3 regions of the Paenibacillus sp. 1-18 genome follow, and region 3 is predicted to be linked to each of the others. Evidence: predicted binding sites of a transcription regulator. Region 3 holds the regulator's gene; each other region holds the start of a gene.
The links. The regulator Rex, encoded in region 3, represses fermentation and respiration genes when NADH is low (regulators of the CRP and FNR family bind a similar motif). The targets are predictions, from matches to a motif close to TTGTGAAATATTTCACAA.
Positions count from the first base shown of each region.

Region 1: the regulator Rex is predicted to act here: its motif matches at 2,099-2,116, upstream of L693_RS0109160 (formate/nitrite transporter family protein).
Region 2: the regulator Rex is predicted to act here: its motif matches at 1,958-1,975, upstream of adhE (bifunctional acetaldehyde-CoA/alcohol dehydrogenase).

Region 1 is NZ_ASSB01000137.1:6,773-12,019, forward strand. Features, by position in the region: gene L693_RS0109145 (glutathione peroxidase) at 1-56, shown strand, start outside; gene L693_RS0109150 (FAD-dependent oxidoreductase) at 444-1,805, shown strand; gene L693_RS0109160 (formate/nitrite transporter family protein) at 2,191-3,036, shown strand; gene L693_RS0109165 (hypothetical protein) at 3,047-3,400, opposite strand; gene L693_RS0109170 (molybdopterin-containing oxidoreductase family protein) at 3,392-5,247, shown strand, end outside.
Region 2 is NZ_ASSB01000348.1:20,615-25,861, forward strand. Features, by position in the region: gene adhE (bifunctional acetaldehyde-CoA/alcohol dehydrogenase) at 1-1,883, opposite strand, end outside; gene L693_RS0123140 (Crp/Fnr family transcriptional regulator) at 2,141-2,857, shown strand; gene L693_RS0123145 (DODA-type extradiol aromatic ring-opening family dioxygenase) at 2,981-3,748, opposite strand; gene L693_RS29580 (hypothetical protein) at 3,968-4,366, shown strand; gene L693_RS0123150 (winged helix-turn-helix transcriptional regulator) at 4,453-4,797, opposite strand; gene L693_RS0123155 (ThuA domain-containing protein) at 5,046-5,247, opposite strand, start outside.
Region 3 is NZ_ASSB01000293.1:22,302-27,548, reverse strand. Features, by position in the region: gene dinG (ATP-dependent DNA helicase DinG) at 1-2,409, shown strand, start outside; gene L693_RS0118335 (redox-sensing transcriptional repressor Rex) at 2,455-3,108, shown strand; gene L693_RS0118330 (amidohydrolase) at 3,095-4,396, shown strand; gene L693_RS0118325 (cell wall elongation regulator TseB-like domain-containing protein) at 4,434-4,958, shown strand.

The DNA of each region.
Region 1 (5,247 bases), on a different contig from region 3:
TTGAGCCTAAGGAATCACCGGAGGCCATGAAAACGGTCATTGAGCAATTGCTATAATAGCCTTGCTGTAGCTTCAAAGTATATGTTTAAAAGGGTTCGTTTTCCGGTACTTCTTCGGGAAAACGGCCCTTTTTTGCTGTCTATATATCACATTTACTGGATGGTCGCTGCTTCTTTTGAAAGTTGATTTAAAGGCATAATCAGGGTCATACAGGGAAAACTATATAAAGCATTAAGTTGCCTCATCAAATGACAGGCTATGTGCATCCTTGATTTTTTTAATTGTGGACAAATTGTGAATATCATAAAAAGCTATTGTAATGTGAAAAATATCACACTATAATGAGTGCATGAAGTGAAAAAAATCACAAGAAACAATTTGGTTACGTGAAACAATTCACAATTATTATATAATGTTGCCCACACACCAAGGAGGAATTTAACATGAAAGTAGCAGTTATCGGATGTACACACGCAGGCACGGCAGCTATCGTCAACACAGCTAAATGTTATCCAGAAGCTGAAATTACCGTTTACGAGCGTAATGATAATATTTCATTTTTATCTTGTGGTATTGCACTGTACGTAGGTGGTGTCGTCAAGGACCCGCACGGATTGTTTTATTCATCCCCGGATCAGCTGGCTGACATGGGTGTAGTGACCAAGATGCTTCATGAGGTAACGAATGTAGATACAGCAGGCAAAACGCTGCGTGCACGTAATCTCCAAACAGGTGAAGAATTTACGGACACATTTGATAAATTGATTGTAACGACAGGCTCTTGGCCTATTATTCCGAAGCTGGAAGGCATTGAGCTTGATCATATTTTGCTCTGTAAAAACTATAATCATTCGAATGAAATTATTGAGAAAGCCAAGCATGTACAGAACATCACAGTTGTCGGAGCCGGCTACATCGGTGTTGAGCTGGTGGAAGCTTTCCAAATGAACGGTAAAAACGTAACGCTGATCGACAGCGCTGATCGTATATTGAATAAATATTTGGACCACGAGTATACAGACCGGATTGAAAATTCTCTGAAAGAACACGGCATCAAGCTGGTACTGGGCGAAACCGTGAGTCGGTTTGAGGGGACGAATGGCAAGGTGAGTAAAGTCGTGACCTCTCAAGGAGAATATGAAACAGAGCTTGTTATTCTTTGCATCGGATTCCGTCCTCAAACAGATTTGCTCAAAGGTCAGGTAGATATGATGCCTAACGGTGCGATCATTGTAGACAATTATATGCAAAGTAGCTGCCCGGACGTGTTTGCAGCAGGTGATAGCTGTGCAATTCGCTACAACCCCACAGGCAAAACGGCTTATATCCCACTGGCAACGAACGCGGTTCGTATGGGTACGCTGGTGGCACGCAATCTGGTACAACCGACCATTGCCTACATGGGAACACAAGGAACTTCGGGTATCAAAATTTATGAAGACAATATTGCAGGAACAGGTCTGACGGAAGCGGCGGCAGCAGACGAAGGAATGAATATTGAGGCCGTAACCATTGAGGACAGCTATCGGCCTGAATTTATGCCAACCTCTGAAAAGGTGCTGCTGAAAGTGGTATATGAGCAGGAGACACGGAGAATTGTTGGCGCTCAAATTATGTCGAAGGTGGATTTGACTCAATCTATTAATACGCTATCTGTGGCCATTCAAAATCATATGACCATTGACCAGCTGGCCTTTGTCGATTTCTTCTTCCAGCCGCATTATAACAAGCCTTGGAATTTCTTGAATGCAGCAGGGCTGCAAGCATTGCCTTCGTTGGCTGAACGAAAACCAGTTACCGTATAATTTGATTTGTCTGTGACATTGTTCATAAGTTTGTCAACAATCTAAGACGTATGAACGAATCCTTATAGTACAATATAGAGAGCATAAGGATTAGGGGGTAAGTAGATAATGGGTTTGTTTTATATCCTTTTTCTTGTAGCTGTGGCGGTAATCGGCCTCGGCGGAGTTATTTGGTTCTTGAGAGCAGTTGAAAAGGAAGAATACAATTAAATGTAAAGCGCGTAGTAGCGCAGTAGATGCAATAATACAGAAAGACAGTCCTTTTTCCAAGGGCTGTTTTTTTATAACTAAGAAAGTGATTTTTTTCACAAACAAAATCACTGATTTTAAATAAAATATGAGAGAAGAATATTTGAATAAAAAGATGTTAAAGGAGCGGGGACATATGGCAAGCTATAAACCGGGGCAAATCGCCGAAAAGACGGTGGAAACAGGAGTGGCCAAAGCGAACAACCCGTGGACTGTGTCGGTGGTATTGGGATTTTTGGCAGGTGCATTTATTGCACTCGGGTTCTTGCTGGATATACGGGTTATTGCAAGCGCGCCTAAGGAATGGGGGAGTATTGCTACCTTTATAGGGGCTTCCGTGTTCCCTGTAGGGCTGATATTAGTATTGATCGCTGGCGGAGAATTGCTGACTGGTAATATGATGGCTGTCCCTTTGGCGAGATGGGCAGGACGGATTAAGACTGGGGCCATGCTTCGTAATCTGGTGATTATTACGCTCAGTAATTTTGCAGGTGCGTTATTTGTTGCATTTTTTTTCGGTCATGTGCTGGGTCTGACAGAGGCAGGTCCTTATTTGGAGAAAGTGGTGGATATGGCAGGTCATAAACTGCATGAAAGCTTTTTGCAATCGTTTATATCTGGTATTGGATGTAACTGGCTAGTAGCACTGGCTGTATGGCTGGCATATAGCACGGATTCAACAGGTGGAAAAATTATGGGGATTTGGTTCCCTACAATGTCCTTTGTTGCTATTGGCTTCCAGCACGTTGTGGCCAATATGTTCCTCATTCCGGCAGCTATCTTTGCAGGCCATTTTTCATGGGCAGATTATATCATGAACTTTATTCCGGTTTGGTTGGGAAATTTGGTTGGAGGAAGTCTGTTTGTGGCTGGGGCTTATTGGTTAGCCTATTTGAAAAAGCCGCATGCCGATGCACATCCAATAAGCGGAACTCAAGCTGCTGCTCCGATTGCTCCAAATCAGCTGAGTGATCGCATTTGATTCGTTACTCTTAACAGAATCGAACCAAGTAAATCCGCCATGACAGGTCCGGGGGAACGAAACCTATCATGGCGGATTTTTTTGGGAGTGGTCCATGATTTGGCATGGAGGATGAGTGTGCTCTCGTCCCTAATGCCTTGATCTTTTTTACCCCTGCCAAGTAAAGATGAAACAGGGCTCTAAAAAAATAATTGTGATTTTGCAAAAATCCGTTTTGCTCTATGCAGCAGGCGGATTTTTTGGCTTTTTGATCAGAAGCTGCATGACAAAACCTTCTCTTGCCATAGGTCATAGCTGTAGATATGATAAGAGCAGTGTGATTTTTGGAAACAGTAATGGAAAGGAGCATCAACACATGGATCATCGCAACAGCGCGCCTCCTGAGGCTACGCTTCAACCAGACTTGCAAAGGGGGCAGCAGATGACGGAGCGTGCCAATGGTATTTTTCCGGCTGTGTGCCCGCTAGATTGCCCAGATACGTGTGGGCTCCTGCTTCACAAGGAAAATGGAAAAATTGTCAAGGTGACTGGCAACCCGGATCATCCCATTACAAAAGGGGCCATTTGTAATAAAGTTCGTAATATGACGGAGCGGGTATATGACCCTGATCGGGTGCTCTATCCGCTGAAGCGTGTAGGCCCCAAGGGAGAAGGAAAGTTTGAACGAATTAGCTGGGAGGAGGCAGTCGATACCATTACAGGCCGGTTCAAGGAGTTGATTCGTACGGACGGCCCGGAATCAATTCTCCCCTACAGCTTTTATGGCAATATGGGCGTATTGAGTGTGGATGGGATGGATCGCCGTTTTTTTAATGCGCTGGGCTCTAGCCAGCTAGACCAGACGATTTGCAGCGTAGCTGGGAATGAAGGCTGGGCATCTGTCATGGGTTTTAAAGGGGGAACCAGCCCGGAGGACACAGAGGATGCAGACCTCATTATTGTATGGGGTGGAAATGTCATCAGCACGAACATGCATCAGGTCGTATTGGCCGAGAAGGCACGTAAAAAAGGTGCCAAGGTGGTTGTTATTGATGTTCATCGTAACCGGACGGCGCAATGGGCGGATTGGTTCATTCCTTTATATCCAGGGACGGATACGGCGCTCGCGCTGGGAATGATGAACGTGCTGTTCGAGCAAGGGCTAACGGACGACGAATTTTTGCACCGCTACACGGTAGGTCATGAGGAGCTGCGCGAGCATGTTAAGGCGTACACCCCAGAGCGGGTAGCGCGTATCACGGGTGTACCCGCAGCGGATATTATCCGCCTAGCGGAGATGTACGGACAGGCGCGAGCGGCGTATATCAATATCGGCAACGGCGTACAGCATCATGATAATGGCGGCATGAATGTACGTGCGGTAACATGCTTGCCCGCGCTCACTGGACAATGGCTCAAGCATGGAGGGGGCGCTTCACGCTCCAATGGCGCTTATGCCAAATTGAACGGCACCAATCTTGCGCGTCCTGATCTGCGCCGGAACCCGGATGCCCGGGTGATCAACATGAACCGGATCGGAGAAGCATTGCTGCAAAAGGATGAGCCCATCAAGGCGCTGTTCGTATATTGCAGCAATCCGGTGGTCGTAGCACCGGATGCGAAACGGGTGACGCAGGGGTTTGAACGGGAGGATCTATTCACGGTCGTGCATGACCTGTTTCTGACCGATACGGCCCGCTATGCCGATATCGTGCTGCCTGCATCGTCTTCTTTTGAAGGTACAGACCTGTACAAATCCTACTGGCATCACTATATCCAGATGCAGAAGCCAGTCATTGCTCCGCTCGGAGAAAGCAAAAGCAACTATGAGCTGTTTAGCCTGCTCGGACGAGCCATGGGCTTTGATGAAGCTGCATTTACGGAAAGTGAAGAGGACATGATCGCGAGCGCGCTGGATAACCCAACGAATCCTTATCTTAAGGGTGTAACTTTAGAAGCCTTGCAAGCATCACCCTTTGTAAAGCTGGACATGACGCCCAAAGCTACCTATTTGGATCAGCTAACCACGCCTTCGGGCAAAATTGAGCTGTATTCGGAACGGATGAAGCAAATGGGTCTGCCTGCGATGCCTACGTATGTGCCGCTGATCGAAGGGTATGATGGAGAGCAGCGACCACAAGCGGGCGAGCGGTTTCCACTGATGTTTATTTCGCCGCCAAACCATAATTTTCTGAATTCCACCTTCGCCAACTTGCCCAAGCATCAGCGATT
Region 2 (5,247 bases), on a different contig from region 3:
GGGTACTTGGTGTTGCCCAGGTTTTTGTCTGTAATTACCGCGAAAGAAGTAACTTCCGAACCTGTACCCGAAGTTGTAGGAATAGCTACAAATTGTGCTTTTTGGCCCAGACGTGGGTATTTGTAAATCCGTTTGCGAATATCCATGAATTTTTGTTTCAGGTTATTGAAATCTGTATCTGGATATTCATAGAACAGCCACATGCCCTTAGCTGCATCCATTGGGGAGCCGCCGCCCAGTGCGATAATACAATCCGGTTGGAAACGTCTCATCATTTCAGTACCACGTTCTACCGTAACTGTCGATGGATCTGGCTCTACTTCAGAGAAAACTTCAATAGCTACTGGTGTTTGGCGTTGGTGCAAATAATGAATGACACGATCCACATAGCCGAGTTTCACCATCATAGGGTCCGTGACAATGGCTACACGTGTGATATCAGGCATTTTAGCAAGATATTGAGTCGAATTTTTTTCAAAATAAATTTTGGAAGGTACTTTGAACCATTGCATACTCACCGTCCGCTTCGCCACCCTTTTCACGTTAATCAAATTGACTGCCGATACGTTCGACGAAGTTGAGTTACGTCCGTAGGAACCGCAACCGAGCGTCAACGATGGAAGGTTGGTGTTGTAGAGGTCACCAATCGCACCATGCGTGGAAGGTGCATTTACAATGATACGGCCTGTTTGCAAACGGTTTGCGAAGCGGGCGATAACGTCCTCATCGTTCGAGTGAATAGCGGACGAGTGGCCCATACCCCCGAATTCCACGACTTCAGCAGCGCGTTGAATACCTTGTTCAGCATTTTTAACTTTATAACAAGCCAATACGGGACTCAGTTTTTCCGCGGACAATGGGAATTTTGTTCCCACCCCTTCAATTTCAGCGACCAAAATTTTGGTTCCTGCAGGTACGGTGATACCGCTCATTTCAGCAATTTTTACAGCGGACTGTCCGACGATAGCCGGGTTCACTGCACATTTTTCTACATTCATAGCTCCTTGGGTGAGCTTAGCTGCTTCTTCTTTATTTACAAAATAGCAACCGTTAGCGATCATCAATTTTTTCACTTGCTCGAAGATTGGCTCTTCGATAATAACCGCTTGCTCGGAAGCACAGATCATACCGTTATCAAAAGATTTGGAGAGGATCAGATCGTTCACAGCCTGCTTGATGTCCGCTGTCTTTTCAATGAAGCAAGGCACGTTACCAGGACCTACGCCCAGAGCAGGTTTACCGCAGCTATATGCCGCCTTAACCATGCCCGATCCACCAGTTGCCAGAATCAGCGCCACATCAGGGTGATTCATAAGTGAATTTGTCTTATCCATCGAAGGAGCTTCAATCCATTGAATGCAATCAGCCGGAGCCCCATGTTTAACGGCTGCTTCAAGCAAGACACGAGCTGCTTCCGCACTACACGATTGAGCGGATGGGTGGAAACCGAAAATGATTGGGTTACGTGTTTTAATGGCAATCAACGCTTTGAACATGGTAGTCGAAGTCGGGTTTGTCACTGGAGTGATCCCCATAATGATGCCGACTGGCTCAGCTATCTTTTGAAAACTGTCAAAATCATTATCTTCAATGACACCGACGGTTTTTTCATTTTTAATGCTGTGATAGACATATTCTGTTGCAAACATGTTTTTGGTAATTTTGTCCTCATACACACCGCGTCCTGTTTCTTCAACAGCCAGCTTCGCCAGATGCATATGTTTATCCATCCCTGCGAGTGCCATTGCTTGTACGATTTCATCAATCTGTTCCTGATTCATACTCATAAAAGCTTGCTGTGCCCGGTTCGCCCGGTCAATCAACGTTTGAATATACTGCTCTGCGCTTTGCTCTTTTTGGATAACCTCGTTTTTAACAGCCATTTCCCTCATCCTCCTGTTATCTCGTGTATATCTCTTGTTCACGCACTGATCGTAACACAGCTTTCCAAGATATTTTGTGATTTTTTTCACAATCTATTTAAAATTTTATTTGATGAAGTGAATTAAATCACAAAGTTTGAAATTCTGCCACTTTTACCCCCTCTTCTTGCCCCAAAAACTCATAGCGCAGGTATATAATGAATTTGAATTGATCAAGTTGCAGATAAAAAACATAGGAACCAAAGGGGAAATGGACGATGAGAAACCCTACTAACGTAATGGAAGCTCGCGGTAACACCTGTTGCTTCTCGGAGGCCAGCTTCAACCGGCTGCAAGTGATGATGAAAGATCGAGTTATGCCAGAAAGTTCGCATCTGTTCTGGGAAGGAGATGCAGCGGATAAGCTGTTTTATATCAAACGCGGACGCGTGAAAGTAACGAAAACAACGGATGAGGGTAAGGAACTTATTCTATATATGTACCAAAGTGGCGATCTAGTGGGTCAAGCTGATCCATTTTTCGGCACTAAGCATTCCTTTTCTGCTGAGGTTCTGGAAGACAGCGATATTGGTGTAATTGATCATACAGACCTGGAGCTGCTCATTTGTCAGCATTGTGATTTTGCTATTGACTTTATGAAATGGATGGGGTCGCATCACCGCATTACTCAGACCAAGTTCCGCGATCTGATGATGTACGGTAAGCCTGGAGCTCTTTGCTCAACACTTATTCGATTATGCAACACCTATGGTGAGCCTCACGGTGATTATATCCTGATTCATAAAAAAATTACGCATACTGACCTTTCCAATATGATCGGTGCTACCCGGGAAAGTGTAAACCGGATGCTAAGCGACCTGCGTAAGAAAAATGCAGTTGAATATGATAACGGTATGATTGTTGTCAAGGATTTGGAAATGCTGCAAGGCGTGTGTCACTGTGAATTGTGTCCACGTGAGATTTGCCGGATTTAATTAATCTTTTCTAATGCAAACGGGAGTGTTCTATGCCATTTTGGCTATAAAACACTCCCTTATTTTATTTCCTATTCTCCCCAAAAAGCAACTAGCGATGTGCCTCCATGATCCATCCTACCTTTAGAACTGAAAGCACAGGTAACTTAGATTACCCATCTCATAGCTTCTGTGGATGACCTTGGCCTTGTTCGCTGGATTTCCACTCCCCATTGCAATAAACAAAGGCACAAAATGCTCTGCTCTTGGTACCGCTTGATGGGCATACGGTGCTTCACTTTCATAACGATCCAAAGCTTCTATATCCCCATTTTGTACCTTGTCTATAACCCAGTCATCAAAATCAATGGCCCAAGGCTCTGTTTTCGTTTCTCCCCATTTGACGATACGCAGGTTATGGACAGTTACACCACTGCCAATGACCAGAATATCCTGTTCTCCGAGCCTGCGCAGTACTTCACCAATGGCATATTGTGCCTTGGGCGAGAGATACGGATTTACAGAAATTTGAACGACCGGGACGTCCGCCTCAGGATACATACGATGCAATAGTGTCCAGGCCCCATGATCCAGGCCTCTTACTTGGTCTGTTTGTACTTCAATGCCCTTTTGTTCGTATAATTCTTTCAGCTTATTTGCCAGTTCCACCGAACCATGTGCAGGATACTTCACCGCATACAGCTCCGGCGGGAATCCGCCAAAGTCATAAATTGTATCATATACGTCATCCGTCGAGCTGATTGTCAGTGCCTGCGTCTCCCAATGGGCAGTGAAAATAACAATAGCCTTGGGTCGAATATTCTTCCCTAATCTCTCTAAAAAAGCAGTATAGTCGGTCTGTTCAATAGCAAGCATCGGTGACCCGTGGGCCAAAAATAAAGCTGGTGTCATATAAAATTCCCTTATCATTCATCGGTTTATTTTTTTCAATAAGTAACTTTATGTAAGTAATAATACATAAGTAATAAGGTCATGTCAATAAAGAGTTTTGCATACACTTAAGGGTCAGCCACTGATAAATAAAGATTGATATAGGTATAAAGTCATAGTAATATGTAACTAATATTTTTTAAAAAATTTACTACATTTTGATACAAAGGACTGGTTTCTATGGAGATACATACTTCTAATTGCCCAAAATGCGGTTCGGTTTTCCGTCAGAATCTTAGAAACCTGTGCAATGCTTGTATCCAAGAAGAAAATGTTTTCTTTGACCGCTGCTCCAACTATTTGTGGAAGCACCCTGCTACGCACACCCGTCAACTTAGTAATGCAACCGGGACACCTATGAAATTGCTTACAGACTGGGTAAGAGCAGGCAAGTTTCCCTCCACATACAACCAGCTTGATTATCCTTGCGAGTCCTGCCAATCCTCCATTTATGCAGGAAGGCTGTGCCATTCCTGCCTAGGTACATTCCGTACAGCCGCACTTGATATTCAAACTCGTATTCCACGCCGCACGGTAGCCGGATTATTTTCAATTGCGGGACGCGCCAAAAGCTATTAAGTGTACTATAGCTTGCACACAATAAAAACAGCCTTTTTCTAGAAAAAGGCTGTTTTGCTATGAAAAACGCTTATTTAGTTTGGTGCTCATCTAATCCATTCCTCAGCCCAAAATTGAATCTGCTCCATTACCGGTTGCAGTGCACGACCTTTGGTAGTAAGCTCGTATTCAATACGGACAGGAGTTTCCGGGTATACATGACGAGTAAGAATCCCTTCATTTTCCAGATCTTTCATCCGCTCTGATAACATTTTATCACTCATTGTGGGAATCAGATTGGAAATATCCTTAAACCGCTTGGGGCCGCTCATCATGGATTGTATAATCAATCCGTTCCAGCGCTTTCCCAAACATGAAAAGGCGGTTTCAAAACGCGGACACATTTTTGTAAATTGCGGTTGACCCTCCAAATTTTTCACCTTCTTTTGCATTTCGGTTTGATAAAACTTTCCTTTTGTTAGTATATATCATTTTAGCATACTTTATCCCGAAAGAAAACACTTTCTTCTTAAATTAAATACCTGCTCCGATAAAGTTGCCGTGACCAAAGCTGATTATACAACAACAAAAGCGACAGGTATATGTCTAAATCGTTAAATAAAAAAACAGGCGGAATCTCTTGGTATTCCGCCTGTCGGTCTATTTCATTATAGAGCTTATCGTGACATGATGAATGTCATTATACCAATACTCCACCGAGAGATCTCACCGCTTCGCTTCTACCATATATTGGATTGATAATACCTGTCGAGCAGGCCCAACGTATGCTATTGGCAATGACCTTCAAAATATCTGGCTGGTAATAGGTTGGATATGTTTCATGACCAGGGCGGAAATAAAATATTTTACCGCTACCTCGACGGAAAGTACAGCCTGTTCTG
Region 3 (5,247 bases):
GCTACGGCCGAGGTGTTTTTAAAGTGTGTGGGAGAGCTTCAAGCCTTGCCTTTAATCACGATACAGCGGCTCAGTGATTTGTTCGCAGAGGAAGAAAGTGATCTTGGATGGTTTCTTGACGGGGTACGTGAAGAGAAAGAGCTTGATCCCATTCAGGATTTGGAGGGGCATCAGTTTTATCGCCAGCTTGCACTAAAGGTGGAAGATTGGACAGAGCTAGCTACTCCACGCAGAGAAGATGATCCAAATCCGCTGTCGGGTGTTTCCTTTGATAAATACATGGATGATGTGCGAGATCATTTACGTTCATCCTTGAGCCAATACGAGGAGCGCGAAGCGCAGGTACAGATGATAGAGGATGTAAATCAGGCGCTGAGTGAAGACAAGCATTTGCTGATCGAGGCGGGTACAGGGACAGGCAAGTCTCTGGGTTATTTGCTTCCATCACTGTATCACAGTGTAAAATATGGTCAGCGAGTCACAGTAAGTACGCATACAATCAACCTGCAGGAGCAATTGCGTGAGCGCGATATTCCGATGCTGACGAAGGTGATTCCGTTCCCGTTCCGGGCTGCCATTTTTAAGGGGCGGGGGCATTATTTGTGTCTGCGCAAGTTTGAACATAAAATAAACAGAAGAGACTTCGCAACACCCAAGGAAGACTTAATTACAGCTGCCCAGATGATCGTCTGGCTGACACTCACGGAAACTGGTGATGATGAAGAATTGAATCTGAGCAACCGTGGCGGAGATTTTTGGGAAACAGTGGCAAGTGATTCCGAGTCCTGTCTTGGCCGTTCATGCCCGTGGTTCCGTAAATGCTTTTATCATCGTGCACGTCATGAGGCCGGAACAGCGGATGTGGTTATAACGAATCACTCCAAGCTGTTTACGGATGTCAAGGCTAGTCATCAGCTATTGCCAAGCTATGAGCATCTGGTCATTGATGAAGCACACCATCTGGAGGAAGTTGCTGGTAAGCATCTGGGCATGCATATGAAATATTTCACACTCGTTCATACGCTGACCCGGCTGTTCAAAGACAGCAAGAATGGACAGCTGCCTTCATTGCGTCAGCAGTTGGTAAAGTCCGGTCATGAGAAGTCAGCAGATTGGGCTTCGATCATCGACCAGGTATATCCACTTGTGCTGGAGGTCAAAGAGACATGGGATTTGTTAAGCGACAAGCTATTTGGTATGCTGCCGGAGCGAAGTGATGCGACACCGGGTGAAACGGGGCAGTTTTCTTCCCGTCTCAAGCCGTCGGCCAAGCCTGCCAAGTGGGATCAAGCGGCTGCGCTGGAAAATCAGCTAAATGTTACGCTAAGCGAAATTTTGCGCAAGGGCGATAAGCTGATGCTGGACGTAAAGGAAGAACATGACGATTATGCGGCTGACAGCCTCATTACCGATATCACGGGACTGCTCAAGGATTTGGCGGGTGTGAAGGAAAATTTGCGCTTCTTTATGCGTCTTGATGATGAAACGACCGTCTACTGGCTTGAGGCAAGCGGGCAATTTCGCAGTAAATCACTGCAATTTTATGCAGTGCCTGTAGATGTGAGCCGCCAGCTGAAAGAAATGTTTTTTGACAAAAAAAGAAGCATTATTCTGACCTCAGCTACCTTATCGGTAGATAAGTCGTTTCAGTACATGACCGATCAGCTCGGTTTGCAGGAAGCTGCAGAAGAGGGGCGGCTTATGACTTCGCAGCTCCCGTCGCCCTTTAACTACAGGGATCAGGTGTTGCTGGTCATTCCCCGGGATTTCCCGAGTGTAAAGGGAAGTGTTGGAGATGCACATTTTGTAAATATGCTCGTTAGCTCGCTAGGCTCGACTGCTCAGGCGACCGGGGGGAGAATGCTCGTTTTATTTACCTCGTACCGGATGCTCCGGCAGGTGTACGAGCCACTCAAAGAGGCATTATCTTCCAGTGATATCACTGTGCTGGGACAGGGTGTAGACAGTGGGAGCCGCAGCAAGCTGACCCGGCGTTTTCAGGAGGCCAAAGCTTCTGTATTGCTGGGAACCAGCAGCTTCTGGGAAGGTGTCGATATTCCAGGCAAGGCGCTGACTTGCTTGGCAATTGTCCGGCTGCCGTTTCAACCGCCAAATCACCCGTTGCTGGAGGCGAAAAGCGAGCTGCTTCAGCAGCAAAAGAAAAATCCATTTATGAAGCTGTCTGTTCCACAGGCGGTCATTCGCTTTAAACAGGGATTTGGGCGTTTGGTACGTACAGCGAGCGACCACGGGGTCGTCATCGTATACGATACACGTGTAATCGAATCCTATTACGGAAAGCACTTTTTGTACTCGTTACCGGGACCAAAAATGGAGCATATGCCGACGGAGCAAATGGTGCCCCGCATCTCTGAATGGCTCCAATCCGCCCCGGAGACTGAGGCATAATGGACGGATACTTAAACATGTCCGTTACAATTAGGGGGAGCAAGTATGAAATCAGATAAAATTTCAGAGGCAGTTGTGCGGAGGTTACCCGTATATTTACGTTATCTGAATGCACTGCACAAAAGGGAGGTGGCCACGGTCTCTTCCCAGGAGCTGGGACAAAGACTGAACTTGAATCCGGCTCAAATTCGCAAGGATCTTGCATATTTTGGAGATTTTGGCCGAAAGGGTATCGGTTATGATGTTACTTATCTTATTGAAAAAATACGTCATATTCTGAAAATTGATCAGCAAATCAACGTCGTATTGGTCGGAGCTGGTAATCTGGGTCAAGCGCTTTCGAATTATAATGCTTACTTAAAAGATAATATGAAAATTGTAGCGGTATTTGATGCGGTTCCAGAGAAGACGGGGACGATGATCAATACGTTGATCGTTCAGCCAATGGATCAATTGGAAGCGACCATAAAAGAAAAAAATATTCGGATCGGGATTATTACCGTACCGGATTTCGAAGCGCAACACGTGGCTGACAAACTTATTGAGAGTGGTATTGAAGCGATCTTGAACTTTGCACCGATCATTCTGAAAACCCCGGACAACATCCGGGTACATACCACAGATTTTACAACCGATTTGCTTAGCCTCGCTTATTATTTAGAGGATGGAAAGGAAGAATTGCAATATGACGGTGAATAAATGGATAATTAAAAACGGCTCCTTTGCCGTAAACGGACCGGAAGTCGGAGTAATCCATGGCTATATGATTGTGGAGGATAGCCGGATTACTTACATTGGCGAGACTTTGCCTGCGGGAGAGGAAGAGACAGACGCTTTTGACGGTAAAGGCTTGCTCTTTTTGCCAGGTCTGATTAACACTCATGGTCATGCGGCGATGTCATTGCTGCGTGGGTATGGTGATGATTTGGCACTTCAAGTATGGCTTCAGGAGAAAATGTGGCCGATGGAAGCTAAGTTCACATCTTCAGATGTGTACTGGGGTACTTCCTTGTCTGTGCTGGAAATGCTGAAAGGCGGTACGACGACCTTCCTGGACATGTATGATCATATGGATGAGGTGGCTCGTATAGCTGAAGAATCAGGCATTCGTGCGAGTCTGATGCGTGGGGCGATTGGATTATGCTCTGAGGAGGAGCAGCGAATCAAGCTGGCTGAGGCTGTGACTTTTGCACGTAACTGGCATGGTAAGGCAGATGGTCGTATTACAACGATGATGTCTCCGCATGCGCCTTACACATGCCCGCCTGCGTTTATCGAAAAATTTGTACAGGCTGCGCATGATTTGGATTTACCGCTGCACACACACATGTCCGAGACTCTTGCAGAAGTTGAGCAAAACGTACGTGATTATGGCTTGCGTCCAGTTGCACATTTGGATAAGCTCGGCTTTTTCTCCCGTCCTTCACTTGTTGCTCATGCCGTTCATTTGAACGATGAAGAAATAGCTTTGCTGGCTGAACGTGGTGTAGCGATTTCGCATAATCCGGGCAGCAACCTTAAGCTGGCAAGTGGTGTAGCAAGAGTGCCTGAACTGCTGCGTGCAGGGGTTACTGTTTCCCTCGGAACAGATGGTCCTGCCAGCAATAATAATCTGGATATGTTTGAGGAAATGCGTCTGGCTGCGCTCATTCACAAGGGAGTATCCGGTGATCCTACGGCAGTTCCTGCGAGTGAAGCGCTGCGTCTGGCAACAGAATACGGCGCGAAGTCGATTGGTTTAAAAGAGGTAGGAGTACTGGCAGCAGGCAACAAGGCTGACTTTATCGCATTAGATCTGAATCAGGCGCACTTCTTGCCGCGTACAGACCTCATTTCCCATGCCGTATACTCCGCAAGCGCCAAAGATGTGGCTCATGTGTGGGTTGATGGTCGTCAGGTCGTGAAAAACGGTGAGTGCCTGACTATGGACGAGGAACGTATCAAACATGAGGCACAAGCCGCCTTTGAAGGGCTGCTGTCGCGCTAATTCAGGTGTCACATCCCCTTAGAGAGGAAGCACAGGTTTGAAAAATAAGAAAAAATGGATAGCGGTCGCCGTTTTGGCCGTGATACTGATCCTGGTCAGCATGTTCTGGTATTATTCTTATGTTACGCAAGACCAGGTGGCTGAGAGAAATGCCGCTATCATAAAGGCCAAGCAATCGGGTGGTCTGGTCAGCACGACTCGTACATGGAAGTCAGTATGGAGTCAGGTATATTGGGTAGTTCAAGGGAAAAATGCCCAAAATGAAAATATAATGGTGTGGGTTCCCTTTCAAAAAGTGGAGGGACAGCCTAATGTACCTGCCGCAGATAATAGCGGTATCCATACCGAGCTATTGAAAAACGGAGTCGACGAGGAAAAAATGAAGGCAATCATTCAGCAGCAGCTTCCAGATGCAGAGATTGTGAGTCTCCAGCCGAGTGTGTTCAATGGCGAATATGTTTGGCAGCTGTTTTACAATGATGGAAGTCATCATAACTATACCTTTTACCGTTTCTCAGATGGGGGATCGACGGGGGTAAAGTATACATTGCCTAACTACTAGAGTGATGTGGGGAGTGGCTGATGATGGTTTGAAGGGGTAGGAGTGCCTGGGAGCGCTGCGTAGTCCATTTGATCTTACGATCGCTGTTGCCGCCGGATTTTTTTCGATTAGATTCTTATGGGGAAAATCCGGCGGCAAAGGCGAACGCTCCGCTTCTTCAGATTCAAATGGCCCACTCAGATGGCTGACCGCCATGGAGTCACTCCAAACACCAGGGAGTTGAGGTAGGAGGGAACGGACGCCGCGCTTATCTCCGTTTTGGGTTTTACATCTGTCAATCTTGTTCCCG